Regions from separate parts of the Paenibacillus barengoltzii G22 genome, predicted to be linked through region 2. Evidence: riboswitches for the same ligand, from Rfam matches in the RefSeq annotation. Region 2 holds a riboswitch; the other holds the start of a gene.
What was found. Region 2 has a riboswitch for FMN ahead of C812_RS13690 (DMT family transporter). Riboswitches for the same ligand answer to the same signal wherever they lie in the genome.
Positions count from the first base shown of each region.

Region 1 (8,703 bases), on a different contig from region 2:
ACCGTGTTGCGCTTGGCTGCCCGACGCATCGCCTTCTGGAAGACGGCAATCAAATCAGCAGCATGCAGCCCTTTCACGGGGTTCTCCTGCACCTCCGGCATAAACGGCGTCAGATCCTCCGGTTCTTTCGAGAAAATCAAGCTGCGCTCCCACTCGCGTTCATGCAAATGCGCAGCGATCCCTTTATATTTACGGTATTCGATCAGCTTGCGGATAAGCTCGTCCCGAGGATCTTCTTCCTCCTCAAACAAGTAATCGAAATCATCGTCCATTTCGATGACGGGTGGTTTCGGCAGCAGCTGCTTACTCTTGATCGACAGCAGCGTCGCAGCCATGACCAGAAACTCGCTGGTGACCTCCAGCTCAAGCTCCTGCATGTCTTGCAAATATTCGAGGTACTGATCGGTAATCTCACTGATGGAGATTTGATGGATATCAATCTCGGCTTTATCGATCAGGTGCAATAGCAAATCAAGCGGCCCCTCGAAGGTTTCCAGCTTATACGTTACTGTCGTCAATGAACATCCTCCACCCGTAAGCAAACATGTATGTACATAAGTTTACCTTAAAAATCGGTTGTTGCAAAAGAAAAATGTAGTACCCCTTCGGCTCAGGGGTACTACATTAAGATAAGCATTATTGCAGCTGTTTCGTCAAGTTCGCCATTTCGATGGCTGCCAATGCGGCATCCCAGCCTTTATTTCCGGCTTTCGTACCGGCACGTTCGATCGCCTGCTCGATATTTTCGGTCGTTACGACGCCAAAGATCGTAGGCACGCCGGTTTTAAGGCCAACGGCGGCAACGCCTTTGGAAACCTCGTTGCAGACATAATCATAATGAGTGGTGGAGCCGCGGATGACCGTACCCAGCGTAATGACTGCATCGTATTTGCCGCTCTCCGCCAGCTTCTGTGCCGCAAACGGGATTTCGAACGCCCCCGGTACCCAGGCAACGTAAATTTCTTCCTCTTTGGCTCCATGCCGTTTCAATGCATCCAAGGCGCCGGAAAGCAGCTTGCTTGTAATAAATTCATTAAAGCGGCTGACTACGATCGCATATTTTAACCCGTCCGATACTAAATGCCCTTCAAATACGTTTGCCATGATTCATCAAACCTTTCTATTAGTAGAGTTAGATCATTGCTAAGGGAATTCGCTTCGCCATTAAACGCGAGTGGAAGACTCATCCTGCTCCACATCGTCAAATTTGAGCAAATGCCCTAATTTCGCTTGTTTGGTATGCAAGTACTTGGTGTTATCCTCGTTCTCTTTCATTTGAATGGGTACCCGTTCGACAACCTCCAGGCCATAGCCTTCCAAGCCTTTGATTTTACGTGGATTGTTGGTCATCAAGCGAATTTTGCGGACACCCAGATCCTTGAGAATCTGCGCTCCAATTCCGTAATCGCGCAGGTCTGCCGGAAATCCAAGCTTCAGGTTGGCGTCCACCGTATCAAAGCCTTGTTCCTGCAGCTTGTAGGCCTTCAACTTGTTAATCAAGCCGATGCCGCGGCCCTCTTGTCGCATATACAGCAGCACGCCTCTGCCCGCTTCCTCAATCTGGCGCAGAGCGGCCTCAAACTGCGGTCCGCAATCGCAGCGGTGAGAATGGAACACGTCCCCGGTCAAGCACTCGGAGTGCACCCGAACCAGCACCGGCTCATCGCCGTTGATTTCACCTTTGACAAGCGCAACGTGTTCTTTATTATCCACGTCATTCGTATAAGCGACAGCACGGAACTCGCCGTAATCCGTTGGCATGCGCACTTCCACTTCGCGATTAACCAGCTTCTCTTTCTCATTGCGGTAATGGATCAGGTCTTTAACGCTGATCAGCTTGAGATCATAAGTTTTGGCGATCTCCACCAAATCCGGCAGCCGGGCCATCGTCCCGTCTTCCTTGATGACCTCGCAGATGACGCCGGCTGGATAGGCACCGCACATCCGGGCCAGGTCAACCGCGGCTTCCGTGTGTCCAGCGCGGCGCAGCACGCCGCCTTTCTTTGCAATTAACGGGAACATATGGCCTGGACGGCGGAAGTCCGACGGCTTGGCATTGGGATCCATGATCGCCTTTACCGTTAACGACCGCTCATATGCCGAGATGCCCGTTGTCGTATCTTTATGGTCAATCGAGACGGTAAAGGCCGTCCCATGATTATCTGTGTTTTGCGCCACCATCGGCTGCAAATCCAACTCCTCTGCCCGTTCCGCCGTAATCGGCAGGCAGACCAGTCCGCGGCCTTGGGTGATCATGAAGTTGATCACTTCGGGCGTCGCCTTTTCCGCAAGTGCCACGAAATCTCCTTCATTCTCCCGGTCTTCGTCGTCGACGACAATAATGACCTTCCCGCGCATTAGTTCGTAAATCGCTTCCTCGACCCGGTCTAATACAATGTCACTCATCACATTCCCCTCCTTAAAATAAATGTTGATCGTCCGATGTAACGGAACTTAGAGACGTTATTTCGTATGTTCACACGAACCCGTTCGCAGCCAGAAACGGGAGATTAATTCCCAACTCGCCGCCGCTCGCTTCATCCGTATCCTGGCCGCCTCTGCCGTACTTGAGGAGATGATCCACGTATTTTCCCAGCACATCGCATTCGAGATTCACTGTGTCTCCCGCCCGCTTAAAGGCGAGCACTGTCTCGGCTAACGTATGCGGGATGATAGATACCGTGAACGTCCCGCCTTCCGCTTCGACCACTGTTAAGCTGATGCCATCCACGGCGATGGAGCCTTTAGGAATAATGTATTTGAATAAGGAAGGCTTACTTGGTCGAATTTCAAACACAACCGCATTCTGATCCTGACTCGTACCAACAATCGTGCCGACGCCGTCGACATGACCCTGTACGATATGTCCGCCGAAGCGTCCATTCGCCGCCATGGCACGCTCCAAATTCACACGGCTGCCGGGTTTCAAGTCCTTCAGATTGGTGTTGCGGAACGTTTGCGGCATCACGTCAACCGAGAAGGAGGAGGCATCAAACGAGGTGGCGGTCAAGCAGACGCCGTTCACTGAGATGCTGTCACCCAGCTTGATGCCTTCGGTAACTATCTTTGCCGCAATGTTCAGAATCATCGCTTCTCCTTTGCGGCTAATCGATTTCATCGTGCCGATTTCTTCCACAAGTCCTGTAAACATTAGTGATCTCCCTCCTTCACCTGCGCCCAGACCGGTACTCCTCTGATGCACACATTATCCCCGATTTGTTCGACTTCCATGTCGCGCAAGGTCACCGCATCCCGCATGAGATCATATCCGGCGAAGTTAAAACTTGCGGGGGCATCCACGCCTCCAATCAGCTTAGGGGCTAGGAAAAGTACGATCTCATCCACCAGCTGTTGTTCCAGCAGCGAACCGTTAAGTCGTCCGCCTCCTTCAACGAGGATAGAAGATATCCCGCGTTGACCGATTTGAACAAGCGCATTCCGCAGATCAACCTGCGGGCCGCTGCCACAGCGGAGAACTTCCGCCCCAAGGCGAGTGAGGCGTTCAACCTTGTCCGGATCGGCCTGTTCCGTCGTCACAATCCAAGTGGGGGCTTGCCCGTCCCGCAGGACTTGGGCCGTCTCTGGAATACGGAGCGTTGAATCAGCAATGATACGAATGGGTGACAGACCCGGAACGGATAATCGGGTAGTCAACTGCGGATCATCCGCCAGGATCGTCGAAACGCCCACCATTATAGCTTGGTGTTGATGGCGCATCGAGTGGACGATTTCTCTCGCTTTCTCATTGGAAATCCACTTACTATCCCCTGTCCGGCTTGCCAGCTTCCCATCCAGCGTGCTGGCGGATTTAATCGTCACATAAGGCATGCCTGTCGTGATGAACTTAATAAAGCGGCGATTCAGCTTCAAAGCTCGTTCACGCAACACACCCACTTCAACTTCAATTCCGGCAGCACGCAGCATTTCAATGCCTTTGCCGGCGACCAGCGGATTCGGATCTTCACAAGCAACTACGACGCGCCGCACCTTCTCGTGAATCAATCGCTCGGCACAAGGCGGGGTTAGTCCGTGATGGCTGCAAGGCTCTAAGGTGACATATACGGTGCTCCCTCCTGCTTGGGAACCGGCCATATTCAAGGCATGTACCTCGGCATGCGGAGTCCCCCGCTTCAAGTGCGTGCCCAGCCCAATCAAGGCCCCATCCTTCACGACAACGGCACCAACGACTGGATTGGTCCCGGTTTGTCCTTGTGTGCGCTCCGCCATATCTAACGCCAGCGCCATGTAATATTCGTCGTCAATCACCTTCATCCGCGGTCCTCCTTACGCCAATCCGTGAAGCGAAGAATACAAAAACAACCCTGCCGCAATCCGGCAGGGCTGAACATGAGAGTAGTTTTACGCCTATCAAAAAGAGCACTTTCGTCTACCCACTGTCGCCAAGACACGACCCTAAAATCGTACAAAGACGACAAATAGACCAAAACGAAAGCTTGGCAACGTCAAGACTCTTCACCACCCAAGGCATGTGAAAAATATAACTTGATCGTTTGAAGCTCTTTAGGTACGAACACCTTCGCAAATAAAATAACGTACGTGCTCTCGCGTTTCCTTCTCCCATCCAGACTATACTGTCGGTCCCGGAATCTCACCGGGTCAGCCGCATGCTTACGTAAGCACTGCGGGTCACGGACTTGTGCTTCATCGAACAGACGTCCAATGAGCCATCACCGTCGGTAGGGAATTTCACCCTGCCCCGAAGGATTGCTAATTATTAGATTTTGCATGACTGCAAAACGAATGTTAGCACTAATTTTGTAAAAAATCAAGCACACCCGTCACACCGCCAATCCCCCTTTACCTCACAGGTTCTTGCAGCATGCATAAAAACCGGCCCAAAGAGCCAACCTTAAGAACGATATCGATACCAATTCTATTTCTCAGGAGGAATGAACGTGGCAAAACCGGATAATCGCTCCGACAATGTGGAAAAGATTCAACGCAACATCCAAAACACCATTAAGAACTTCCGTGAAGGACAAGATTATCTCAGCGAGCATGCTGATGAAATCTCCCCTCAGGAGAAGCAGCAAATCGAGGAGAAGAACGAGAAACGTCTGCGTGCCATCGAAGGCTTCCGTGAAGAAGTGAAAGACGAAGCCGCCCACCAAAGAAATTCCTAATCCAATGAAAAAGGGGCCCCGCTCAAGCCAGCTTGGCATAGCGAGGTCCCTTTTAAGTTTGCGAATTAAATTAAGCTTCGTCCCACACAGTAACTTCTTTCATTTTATCCCCGGGACGAATTTGATCCACGTACTCCATCCCCGATGTCACCTTACCAAAAACGGTATGCACGCCGTCCAAATGCGGCTGCGGTTCATAGACGATAAAGAACTGGCTGCCGCCGGTATCTTTGCCGGCATGTGCCATCGACAATACTCCGCGCTCATGCTTCGTCACATTGGTATCCGTTTCGCATTTGATCGTATACCCTGGGCCGCCTGTGCCGTTGCCGATCGGGCAGCCGCCTTGTGCAACAAACCCTGGGATCACGCGATGGAACGTAAGTCCGTTATAAAATCCGGAGTTGGCCAGCTTCTCAAAGTTTGCGACCGTTCCAGGAGCTTCTTCAGGCAGGAACTGAATTTCGACTTCTCCGCCTTTTTCCAAAACGATTTTACCTTTTTTCATATCGTATACACACCCTTCTTCATAAACGTCTAGGACAAACCTCTTACAGTTTACTAGAAAATCCGCATACAAGCAAAGCAAGGCCTGATAGGAAACGACAATTCGCTCCCTCTCAGGCCTTGCTGTTTCATAAGTTCCTGCTTATTTCAGCGATGGCTGCTTTGCAATCCGTTCTGGAATCACGTCACAAGCGATCAGATCCTGCAACGACTCGCGCTTCACGACGAGATCGCTGCGTCCGTCTTGCACGAATACGACGGCCGGACGACGAATCCGGTTGTAGTTGCTGGCCATCGCGTAGTTGTACGCACCGGTGCAAGATACGGCGAGCAGATCGCCGCTGTTCACCTTCGGCAGCTCTACGTCCCAGATCAGCATATCGCCGCTTTCACAGCATTTACCGGCGATCGACACGGTCTCCTCATTGGCATCGTTGGCGCGGTTGGCTAACATCGCCTCATATTTCGAGCCGTATAGCGCCGGACGTGGGTTGTCCGTCATCCCACCATCAACGGCCACATATTTACGCACGCCAGGGATATCCTTGCTCGTACCTACCGTATACAGCGTCGTGCCGGCATCACCAACGATGCTCCGCCCCGGTTCAACCCAAATTTCCGGAAGCTGCGGATAATTCGCGAACTCCCGTTTCACTGCATCCGTAATCGCTCCTACGTAATCAGACACCTTCAGCGGCGTGTCGCCTTCCGTATAACGAATACCAAAGCCGCCGCCCAGGTTAACCACCTTGAAGGTCACACCAAGCTGATCCTTCACCTGCATCGCAAAAGCCGCAACACGCTCAACGGCCAACTGGAACCCTTCCACTTCAAAAATTTGCGAGCCGATATGCGAATGCACGCCAAGCAAATGCAGATTCAAGCTGCGGTTCGCCAAATCAACGGCTTCCAACGCCGAACCGTTGCCGATATCAAACCCGAATTTCGAGTCCGTCTGACCTGTTGAAATATATTCATGCGTATGGGCTTCCACCCCTGGTGTTACGCGAAGCAGGACATTCACCGTAACACCTTTCTCAGCGGCAAGCGCCTGCAGCATATGCAACTCCGTAAAATTGTCTGCTACGAAACAGCCAATCCCGGCGGAAATTGCCATCTCCAATTCATCTGGCGTCTTGTTGTTGCCATGAAAATGGATTCGCTGCGCAGGAAATCCCGCTTGAAGGGCCGTATACAATTCACCCTCGGAGACAACATCCAGGGACAAGCCCTCCTCCTCGGCCAGCCGGCACATCGCCATGACGCAGAATGCTTTGCTGGCATAAGCGACCTGGAAAGACAGGCCCGATGCACGGAAAGCATCCATATATTCACGGCATCTTTGCCGCACAAGGGCTTCATCTACGACATACAGCGGCGTTCCATAGGTTTGCTTCAACTCGACCGTATCGCAGCCGCCGATTTCGAGATGGCCTTTTGCATTAATTTTGCTGGTACCGTGTAAATACATCTATGCAGTCCTCCACTTTCACAATTTTACACCAGTATAGCAAACAACCGGGAAACTGAAAAATGGATTTTTCGGATTATCATTTGTGTTATTTGTTAAACAAGCCTAGGCCTACTTTTTGCCCGGCATTCGCGTGTTGTCCCGCGGTTTGTTGGAGGACGGTCTTTGCTTGGAGGTCAAGACTGGAACGCGGAATATTACCCCGGCCATCGCCTTTGCATTAAAAGGTATAAACGGCCACAAGTAGGACGAATTATTCGAGCGGCGCAGGGTCAGCCATACGATAAACGCCGTAACCCCTACCACAAATCCAGGTGCGCCGAATATCGCCACGGCCACAAGCAATGCGAGCCGCACGATCCGATTGGCTAGCCCCAGCTCATAGCTTGGCGTTGCAAACATCCCGATAGCCGCTACTGCCATGTAAAGAACAACCTCGTTGACGAACAACCCCGTCTGTACGGCGATATCGCCTATCAAGATCGCAGCGATCAAGCCCATCGCGGAGGCCAGCGGCGTTGGCGTGTGGACAGCTGCCATCCGCATCAAATCAACACCAAACTCGACTAATAGGAATTGGGCAATAAGAGGGATTTTACCTTGTTCCTGAGGTCCGATAAAGGCAAGTCCCGCCGGTTTGAACTCGGGATGAACAACGATCAGCAGCCAAATGGGCAGCAGAAAGAGCGAGGCGAATATCCCAAAGAAGCGAACCCAACGTAAATAAGTCCCCATGAATGGGGTTTGCCGGTTCTCTTCCGCATGCTGGCAGAGATCAAAAAAGGTCGTCGGCAAAATCATCACGCTGGGCGATGTATCCACAAACACGACAACCCGGCCTTCAAGCAAATGCGAAGCAACGACATCCGGCCGTTCCGAGTAGCGTACCAGCGGATACGGATTCCAGCCTCGGTGAATGATTGCTTCCTCCAACTGCTTGTCCGCCAGAGGTATCCCGTCGATGTTCACGGCTTTAATCTTCTCACGGATCGAATCAACTTGAGTCTTATCGACGATATCATCGATGTAGGCAATACAGACGTCGGTGCGGGTCCGGCGGCCGACGCTGACCATTTCCAACTTCAGTCCCGGGTCACGAAGCCGACGGCGAACTAAGGTAATGTTGGTCACCAAGGTCTCCGTGAATCCGTCCCGCGAGCCGCGGACGACGCGCTCCAGCGATGGTTCTTCCGGACTGCGAGTCGGGTACAACCGCGTATCCATAATCAATGCGGTTTGCTCGCCTTCGATAAACAGCACGCTCATGCCGGCTAATGTTTTATTGATGGCGTCACTGAGCTTCTCCGTTTTTTCCACCTGAATATGAGGAATATAGAGTTCGAAGAAGGAGCGAAGTGCTCCGGTTGTGAAATTCTCCGGTGTCAAATACGTCAGCCGTTTAATGATCTCCTGCATGACTTCGGTGTTTGCAAACCCATTGATGAAGACAAAGCAGGTGCGTTTGCCGCCATAAGTCATCTCTCGAAATACAACGTCAAAGCTCTCGCCCGCACCGATGACTTCCTTCAACGTATGCTTGGTTGTCGTCAGACTGCGGCTGATCGCATCGCTTTGCTGCCA
Region 1 is NZ_KE159652.1:1,255,665-1,264,367, reverse strand. Features, by position in the region: gene C812_RS05910 (segregation and condensation protein A) at 1-518, opposite strand, end outside; gene ribH (6,7-dimethyl-8-ribityllumazine synthase) at 637-1,104, opposite strand; gene C812_RS05900 (bifunctional 3,4-dihydroxy-2-butanone-4-phosphate synthase/GTP cyclohydrolase II) at 1,165-2,406, opposite strand; gene ribE (riboflavin synthase) at 2,477-3,151, opposite strand; gene ribD (bifunctional diaminohydroxyphosphoribosylaminopyrimidine deaminase/5-amino-6-(5-phosphoribosylamino)uracil reductase RibD) at 3,151-4,272, opposite strand; FMN riboswitch at 4,567-4,729, opposite strand; gene tlp (small acid-soluble spore protein Tlp) at 4,917-5,144, shown strand; gene C812_RS05880 (peptidylprolyl isomerase) at 5,215-5,652, opposite strand; gene lysA (diaminopimelate decarboxylase) at 5,794-7,122, opposite strand; gene C812_RS05870 (spore germination protein) at 7,234-8,703, opposite strand, start outside.
Region 1: linked by a shared signal. The riboswitch ahead of ribD (bifunctional diaminohydroxyphosphoribosylaminopyrimidine deaminase/5-amino-6-(5-phosphoribosylamino)uracil reductase RibD) and the one ahead of C812_RS13690 (DMT family transporter) in region 2 are both predicted to bind FMN.

Region 2 (8,703 bases):
TACAGCAATTTTGTGGCTGGACGAGAACTGATCCCGCTTGCACACAACCAAAAAAAGGCCGGTCCCTTATGGGCCCGGCCTTTCGCTGTTACGCTCCGCTGCGTGCGGCCTGGTTACGGCCAGCATGCTTGGCTTGATACAAGGCTTCATCGCTGGATTTAAACAACTCCTGCAACGGCACATCCGAGCCTGCGGGAACAGTGACCACACCAATGCTGATGGTATACTCGGGTCTAGTGTCCAGGCGTCCGTGATTTCTCTGACTCTCCAGCACGGCGGCACGCAGATTTTCAGCGAACTCATCCGAGGCCTGCTCGTCCGCTCCCGGAAGGAAGATAGCGAATTCGTCTCCGCCATACCGACCAAACAAATCCCCCTCCCGCAGCCAGGGATGGACCTTCCCGGCGAATTCCTGCAGCAGCTCGTCTCCGATATGATGACCAAAGGAGTCATTAATCGTCTTAAAATGGTCCACATCGATCAGAATAAACGAGGCCGGGATCCCCACCCTCCGGCATTGCCGCAAGGTCTGCTGGGTATGGTGCATAAAGGCCCGCCGGTTCAACGCACCAGTCAGATCGTCATAGCTGGCCAATCTCATCAACTCCCGGTCCGTCCGCTCCTTGGAGAGAAGGAAGAAGCCCATGTTCCCCAGCATTAAAAGCGCATACAAAGCCAGGAAGGTTAACGTTTGATAGACGCCGGGGTTCATCATGTCCACCAATCCGAGACTGAAGAAAGCCAGCGGGGTGCGAGCGGTCAAGACAATCGCGATTGTGAGGTACATGTAACCTATCAGCTGGGACAATGAGGAATTCAATGACGATGTCACTAACCGAACGGCAGGAATCGCCAGCATCACCGCGATAGAGAGGGAGACGACAGCAATGCGAAGTGAAGCGGTATTATGCAGGAGAACAACCAGCAGGTAGGCTGTCATACCCGCTGCGGTCCAATATACGTAGAACCTCCTCGCTTTGGTGCTAAATCCGTCAGTCACTTGCAGCAATGCAACCATTTCAAAGGCAGCCCCCAGCAGTAAAAACAAATTCGCCGCTGTGAGCACGGCTATGCCCGATGTATTTTCCGATAATATAAACAAACCCCAGGTTACAGCCTGCAGCCATTTGGCGGCATAAAACACGTCCATCACTGACTGTTTGGAATTACGGAACTTGTATGCACTAAAGAGAATGATGGTCAGAAGATGGCCCAATACGAGCAATACGAATTCCGTTCCCATATCTAATTTTAGATCCAACATGAAGCTTTCCACCGTCTCCATCCCACGAAATAATCTTCATCCTTATTTGATACTTTTTCTTATCATATAACAAATTTCGCCAAAGAGGATGCAGAGAATGAAAAAAAAACGAGGATTTCCTTCCTGTCAGACAGGAGGAGATCCCCGCTATTTCATCGATTATTAAAATTATTGGTTAGTATCTCCCTGACGGGAGATCAGGAATAACGTGCCCCATATCAGCACGAACCCACAGGCTTGGGCGACTGTAATCAATTGCTGGAACGCAATCCAATTAATCAGAACGCCAACCATTGGGAAGCTCAGCTCCGCCAGAGTAGCGACCGACGCTTTGGTTGTGGTCAGCCCCTTGTAATAGACGAGCAAGCTTAGCAGGCCTGGCAACAACGCTTGTCCAAGCATATTGAGGGAAAATGCAGCAATTTGCGAGGTGCCGGTCGGCAGGCTCCATGCAGCCCCTTCATTCCAAGTGATCGCCAGCAACAGCGGCAACGCCAAAATAAACCGCAACGATGTCACTGTCTCATATTTCATCGTTCCTACCATCAACCGCCCCATCACTGTGGATCCGCCCCACAAGGCGGCTGCCCCTAACGAGAGCAGGCTGCCGAGCTGCACGAAATCGCTCCAATGCCCAATCGGCATCGTAAAACCGAAGGTCAGCAGATACGTGCCCAGCAACGCAATAAGCAAATATCCGAAAAAGTAGCGCGGCAGTTTCTCCTTAAGCAGCAATCCGGCCAGCAGGATGGCAAACAGCGGCTGCATTTTTTGCAGCAACAGGACGGCGTTCAGATCTCCGCTCGACAAAGCTAACGTAAACAGAATCGTGGCAATCGCCGAACCGCCCCACGAAATGAATAGCAGCGCGCCTCCTTGACGCCAACCTAGCCCTTTAAGCTCAGAGCGATTTTTCCATAAGACCGGGATGGCAAAAAGCGCAATAATCAGATGCTCAATCAGTACGATTTGCGCCGAGGTGAGCGACTTCAGCAGGATGACCCGAAACAACGGGTCAACGCCCCACAAGGCTGCCCCCAACACGACAAGCCAGAAACCGCTGCGCGATTTGCGGGCTTGAGCCGTTCTCGGCGAATGTTGAATCGGACCGGATGCGCCGGCAAGCGCTCCTGCATTCACTCCAGCTGAGAATTGCATACCACTGCTTACTTTGACTTTCTCCATGGTGTCTGTCCCCTTCTTGAATAGAGGGTCTACGTAGAAAACCCCCGCATCGACCTTCCTGAAGGCTTTGCGAGGGCTGACCAAATAAGCTTGGCAGGCGACCATGACAGGTCCCTGATTCAAACTTTAAGCTTCATTGATCTCCTCCCATCCGGACTATACCGTCGGCCTTGGATTCTCACCAAGTCAGTCACTTCAGGCTATGAAAGCCATCCGCGAGTCGCGGGCTGCGGTTTCCTCTTGACGAAACCTCACCGCCGGTCGGGAATTTCACCCTACCCCGAAGATCTCTATTCATTTAATTTTGGATTACTTAAGTTGCTTCTATCATACCGCAGGCTGTCAAGTGTCTCTGTTACAAAAATCACAAAGTTTACTCGCGTCCCAATCAATCAAAGTTATCCCCGTTTGACCACCTCGAAATTGTCTTCAAGCAACAGCCAATTTTGCGGAAAACTTAAACCCAGCTTCCAATAACTCATTCCGCGCAGCCCTAACTCCTTGATCAGGTCAAACTTCGCTTGAATCGAGCGAGCATCCTCAAACCAAACTTCATGCTCCCGACCTTCCGCATCCCAATATTGGAAAAAAGGTGCCTGATCCCGCTCGCTGTATTGAATGGCGACGCCATGCCGCGCGGCAATTTGAATCGCCTGCTGCGGACTAATCGCCCTTGCGGAGCTTCCCTCCACAAATGGCAACGTCCAGTCATACCCGTATAGGTTTTGCCCCATCATGATCTTGGAGCCCGGCATTTCCGTCAGCGCATATTCAAGTACCCGGCGGACAGGACCAATCGGCGACACTGCCTGAGCCGGTCCACCGCTGTAGCCCCATTCATAGGTCATGATCACAACAAAATCGGCGATTTCACCGTGGGCCCGGTAATCATGCCCTTCATACCATTTGCCTTTCTGATCGGCACTGGTCTTTGGCGCTAAAGCAGTCGACATCAGCCAGCCCTGCTCCGCGAATCGCGCTTTGGCTTTACGCAAGAAGGCGTTGTATGCCTCGCGGTCTTCGGGCCGCAAAAACTCGAAATCGAAATGAATATCCCGAAATCCGTATCGGTTTGCGGTCGTGACGATGTTGTCCAGAAACCGATCTTGAATCGGGATATCATTGAGCAAGATCCGGCCAAGCTCATCGCTAAACTGGTCGTTCTCCTGATTCGTGATCACCATCATCAGGACAACCCGGTTTGACCGAGCAATTTCCGGAAACTGATTGAGCGGCGGCTCTCGAAGCGAGCCGTCCCGTTGCGCTAGGAAGCTGAACGGAGCCAGGTAGGTCAGATATCGCGCGGTTTCCCGCGCACTTTCCTCCAGCGCTGCAGAGACCGTTCCGCCGCGCGGCTCTACATAAGCGTTAAACTCCGCTCTTCTTCGCGGCCGCGGCGGAATGTACAGCCGAAACCCGATCGAAAGGGGTTGATCTACGCTGATGGCATTCACGCGGGCCAACTCATGATAACTTAATCCAAATCGTTGAGCGATCGACCATAAGCTGTCCCCAGGCCGGACCCAATAATAGTTGCCGACGTTCGGGATGACCAAGGTTTGTCCAACCACGAGCCTCTCCGGATTCGGCAATTCATTAGCTTCAACGATATCTTCATAAGGTATGCCATAGGATTGTGCGATACGATATGTCGTTTGCCCCGGCTGGACGATATGAACCTGCATCGACTCCCCTCCTCCATATGGATCATGCTAACATCATCCTATGAGGAGGGAAGTTTGACCTATTCCGATCAGCAGGTACTATACCAAGATTCGTGCCAGGGCACTAAATTAAAACGCCGGAAGCGCAATCTCGTCGTAGTTGTCCTCGAGGAACTGCTTGACCTCTGGACTAGAAATCGCCTTTGCCAGCTTCTGAATCGGCTCGGAATCGCGGTTATCCTCACGAGCCACCAAAGTGATGGCAAATGCCGATTCGATGGTTTCCGTCAGCAAAGCATCCTTCTTCGGTGTAAGTCCCAGCGGGCTGGCATAAGCCGGTGTCATCAGCACCAAATCGGCATCGTCCAGCATCCGGGCCAACATGAGCAGGTCAACTTCCTCGAATTTATAGTTATGTTTGTTCTCTACGATATCTGCAACAGTCCCGTTAATCCCTACGCCTTCCTTCAATTTAATCACGCCGGCTTTGTCCAGCATGTCAAGGGAGCGTCCACCGTTAGACGCGTCATTGGCGATAACAATCGTTGCTCCATCCGGGAGCTCTTCCATCGATTTATACCGTTTGGAATAAGCGCCGTATACCGCATGATACACCGGCTGAACCGGTACGAGGTTCGCGTTTTTGTTTTTATTGTACTCCTCCATCCAAGGGACATGCTGGAAGAAGTTCGCATCCACTTCCTTGTTCGCCAGTGCATCATTGGGCTGCACATTGTCCGACAAGATCACAACTTCCAGGTTGATGCCCTCTTCCTTCAGCTGCGGTTTGATCAGTTCCAGAATGTCCGTCATCGGTGGAATCAGCGAAGCTACTTTCAGTGTGGTTTCTGTAGTTCCGTTCTCTGTCGTCTCCGTCTCTGCCGCTGCCGGTGCTTCCACACCTGTTCCGTTATTCGAGGTATTGCTGTTATTGCCGCAAGCGCTCAGCACCAACATCAGAACTACGAGCGACATGATCCATTTTCCTGTTTTTAGCATGGTTTCTCCCTCCATTGTCAGCGTTTATCCAACCATCGGGACAACGCATTTCCTATAAATTGAATTCCTTGTACCAAAATAACCATCAGCACAATCACCACAGCCATCAGCTCGGTTTCGAACCGTTGATAACCGTAACGGATGGCAAAATCGCCAACCCCTCCGCCGCCAACCACACCCATCACCGTCGAATAGGAAATGAAGCTGATCGTCGAGGAGGTTAATCCCAGCACCAGGCCGGAACGGGCTTCAACATACAAAAATTTCGTGATGATCTGCAGCTTGGACGCCCCCATCGACCGGGCCGATTCAATAACGCCGCGCGGCACCTCCAACAGCGATTGCTCAACGAATCGCGCATAGATGGCAATGGCCACAACGGCCAGCGGAATCGAGGCAGCCAGCGTTCCGATCGCCGTACCCACGATCAGGCGGGTGAGCGGAATCATAAACACCACCAGCAACAGGAACGGAAAGGAACGAACGACGTTCACGATCCCGTTCAGCAGAGCGTACCTCAGGGAGTGCTCATATAACTGGCCTTTACCGTTCAGATACAATGCTGTTCCCAGCGGTAAGCCAATTAGTAAGGCTGCCAGCAACGCGATCCCAACCATCATGAAGGTCTCGCCGATCGCTTCGCCAATTTGACTGCGGTACTGAACGAAGCCCTCCCACATCATCATGAGAAAATCCAACGCCTTTACACCTCCATCCCGCCAAGCAACTGCTCCCGGTACGAGGCGTGGTAACCGGTTCTTCCAGCAGTGCCAACTTCCGCCTCATTCCGCTGAAGCGTAAACGCATCGGTGATCCGCCCCTCTTCCATCACCGAAACCCCTTGGCAAATGCTGCGCACCACGTCCATCTCATGCGTGACGATCACGATCGTCACCCCTAAGGTCCGATGGATATGCAGCAGCACCTCGAGAATCTCTGCTGTGGTTTTCGGATCAAGCGAGGAGGTCGGCTCATCGCACAGCAGGATGCTAGGCTGACTTGCCAACGCCCGGGCAATGGCTACCCGCTGCTTCTGTCCCCCGCTGAGGGATGCCGGATATTGGTCAGCCTTGTCCTCCAGGCCAACGAAACGCAGACATTCCCCCACGCGTTCGGCGCGCTCCTTCTTCGGTAATCCGGCAAGCTCCAGCGGAACCGATACGTTCCCGCTGACCGTCCGGTTATTCAGCAAGTGGAACTGTTGAAAAATCATGCCGATCGAGCGCCGCACCTCACGCCGCGCTGTTTCAGGGAGCGCAGTGAGCTCCTGGCCCAGAACTGTCACTTTCCCTTGATCCGGCAGCTCCAGAGCATTCATCATTCGCAGCAACGTCGATTTCCCTGCTCCGCTAGGTCCGATAATGCCGTGGATGGTGCCTTCCGGGATCTGCAGGGAGACATTGCGCAACGCTTCAAATTGCCCGTTTTGCAAGCTGTACGTTTTGCTGACATGCTCCAACGTGATGATAAGCGTCCCCCCTCTCACTCCAGTGACTGTATTACTTATTTTTTTATTCTGTTACATTGTGCTTTCTTCCGTTGATTATAGACCATGTATGCATCTGTGTCACTAATTTTTGATGTTTATTATAAAAGAGAAAAAAGAAAGAACCGCCTCAGCGGTCCTTTGAGTGGTTCTTACCTTATTCTCATCTTCCACACTTCCTGCAGAACGGAAATGAACATTTCATCCAGCATTTCAGACAAAGCCGAGCCCCTATTTCGACTCGGGGGCTCCAAGATCGATGCGAGCCGCTCGTATCCTTCTATTCGACCGGTTAAATAACCGTCCAAACGCGAAAGACGGGACTCGGACTCTGGGTGGGCTCCGCTTCGCTTCAATTCCAGCAGCAGGTCGATCTCTTCGCGGATCCCGCCGTCCAAGTCCGGTAATGCAGCTTCAAGCAGCAACTCTATGCTCATTGGCGGCGGGCTGCTATAGCGCTCGATCCAAGCACAAGCCAACACAGGCCGGAGTACCGAAAGGTATGCCTTTGGGGCAGCTTGCTTGCCGAGGTGCTGGGGGCGCCAATTTTGCTTCGCCATATGCAAGTAATGGTACATCGCCGCTTTGGCAGAGAAAGCACGTTCTGCGAGCGACTGCAACCGTTCCTTTAAGGAGTAGGCTTCGGTATAAACAATAGGAGCAGACAGCCACTCGAACAAAGACGGGTTACCCTTCCCAAGCAGCGACAGAGCCTTGCGCAGATCCCAACCCGCAAGGTCAAGGCTGCAGGCGTTCCCCAACTGAGCCGGACCAAGTGAATCAACGCCAGTGGCTCGTTCTTCTGTTTCTCCCGTTGGGCCATACTCGATGACGTCCCTTTTTTCTCGGAGCGACAAATACCACTCCACCGGCCGCACATAAATGAACCTGACGTCGTAGTCGCTGGCAGGAGACGCAGTACCCCAGGCCCGGCTGCCCGCTTCGCAGGCATACAAAATCCGCACCCGCTCCGCCATCTCCATCTGTCGTAAATGGCTCTGGATCAACGAGTAGCTTCCTTCCGCCGATTCCACCTTGCGCGCCTCCTTCTTATCCAGCCTCACTTAGCCATGGCCTAAATAGCCGGCATCACATTTCCACCGGTCACCGGGAGGTACGCTCCTGTGATAAAACCAGCTAAATCAGAAGCCAGGAACGCCACCGCATTGGCAATATCTTGATCTTCTCCCCGCCGCTTCAGCGGAACTCCAGTAATATAAGCTGTATCATTCCGATCCGTCAGTTCACGGTCGCGATCGCTGATCGTCCAGCCCGGGGCGACCTGATTTACGGTTATCCCGTACTCCCCAACCTCTTTAGCCAGGACGCGGTAAACGCCGTCCATGCCTCTTTTCCCTGCCGTATACGCCGACTGGTTGGGGAAGTTCTGCATAGCGCACTCGGTATTAATTCCGATAAAGCGCCCCTTTCTTTTGTCCATCATCGCAGGAATAAATGCCTTGGCCAGGAACACACTCTGCAGAACACAGGATTCAAACTGGCTCACGTAGTCTTCCGCTGGTTGCTTCAGAACCGAAGTCCAGTTATATTGCACCACGGCATTGGCAACAACGATGTCCGGATCGCCAAGTTCCGCCGTAACCTTCGCTTGGATTGCTTGGATATCCGCTTCCTTCGTAATGTCGCCTTGTACGATCAAGGCCTCTCTTCCGGTCGCAGTGATCTCTTGAAATAATTCCCGGGCTTTGGCTTCGTTATTCACATAATGAATAACTACCTTTGCTCCGCAATCGGACAATGTCCGGGTGATCACCCGACCTAACTGCCCAGTCGCTCCGGTAATCAGCGCAATTTGTCCTGAGAGATCCAGATTTAACATAAGGTAAGCTCCCCTTTGGCTTCGATTTCTCACTCAAGTCTCTACTTTAATAAGAACATCTTAAATAAGAACATCTTACTCCGATTCGGCGCATTGCTCCTGCGATTGGGTTTTCTCATAAGCCTCCAGGATCGAATTCAACAACCCGGGAAAGCGGGCTTCCAAATCCTCTTCCCGCACCGATATAAACCGCTGTGTCCCTTGGATTCGAGTCGTGATGACACCGGCTTCCCGCAGTGTCCGGATATGGTGAGACAACGTTGAT
Region 2 is NZ_KE159653.1:1,175,426-1,184,128, forward strand. Features, by position in the region: gene C812_RS13680 (glycoside hydrolase family 52 protein) at 1-31, shown strand, start outside; gene C812_RS13685 (GGDEF domain-containing protein) at 89-1,264, opposite strand; gene C812_RS13690 (DMT family transporter) at 1,433-2,449, opposite strand; FMN riboswitch at 2,585-2,741, opposite strand; gene C812_RS13695 (glycoside hydrolase family 18 protein) at 2,848-4,134, opposite strand; gene C812_RS13700 (MetQ/NlpA family ABC transporter substrate-binding protein) at 4,243-5,112, opposite strand; gene C812_RS13705 (methionine ABC transporter permease) at 5,130-5,798, opposite strand; gene C812_RS13710 (methionine ABC transporter ATP-binding protein) at 5,816-6,580, opposite strand; gene C812_RS13715 (nucleotidyltransferase domain-containing protein) at 6,751-7,632, opposite strand; gene C812_RS13720 (SDR family NAD(P)-dependent oxidoreductase) at 7,674-8,438, opposite strand; gene C812_RS13725 (ArsR/SmtB family transcription factor) at 8,514-8,703, opposite strand, start outside.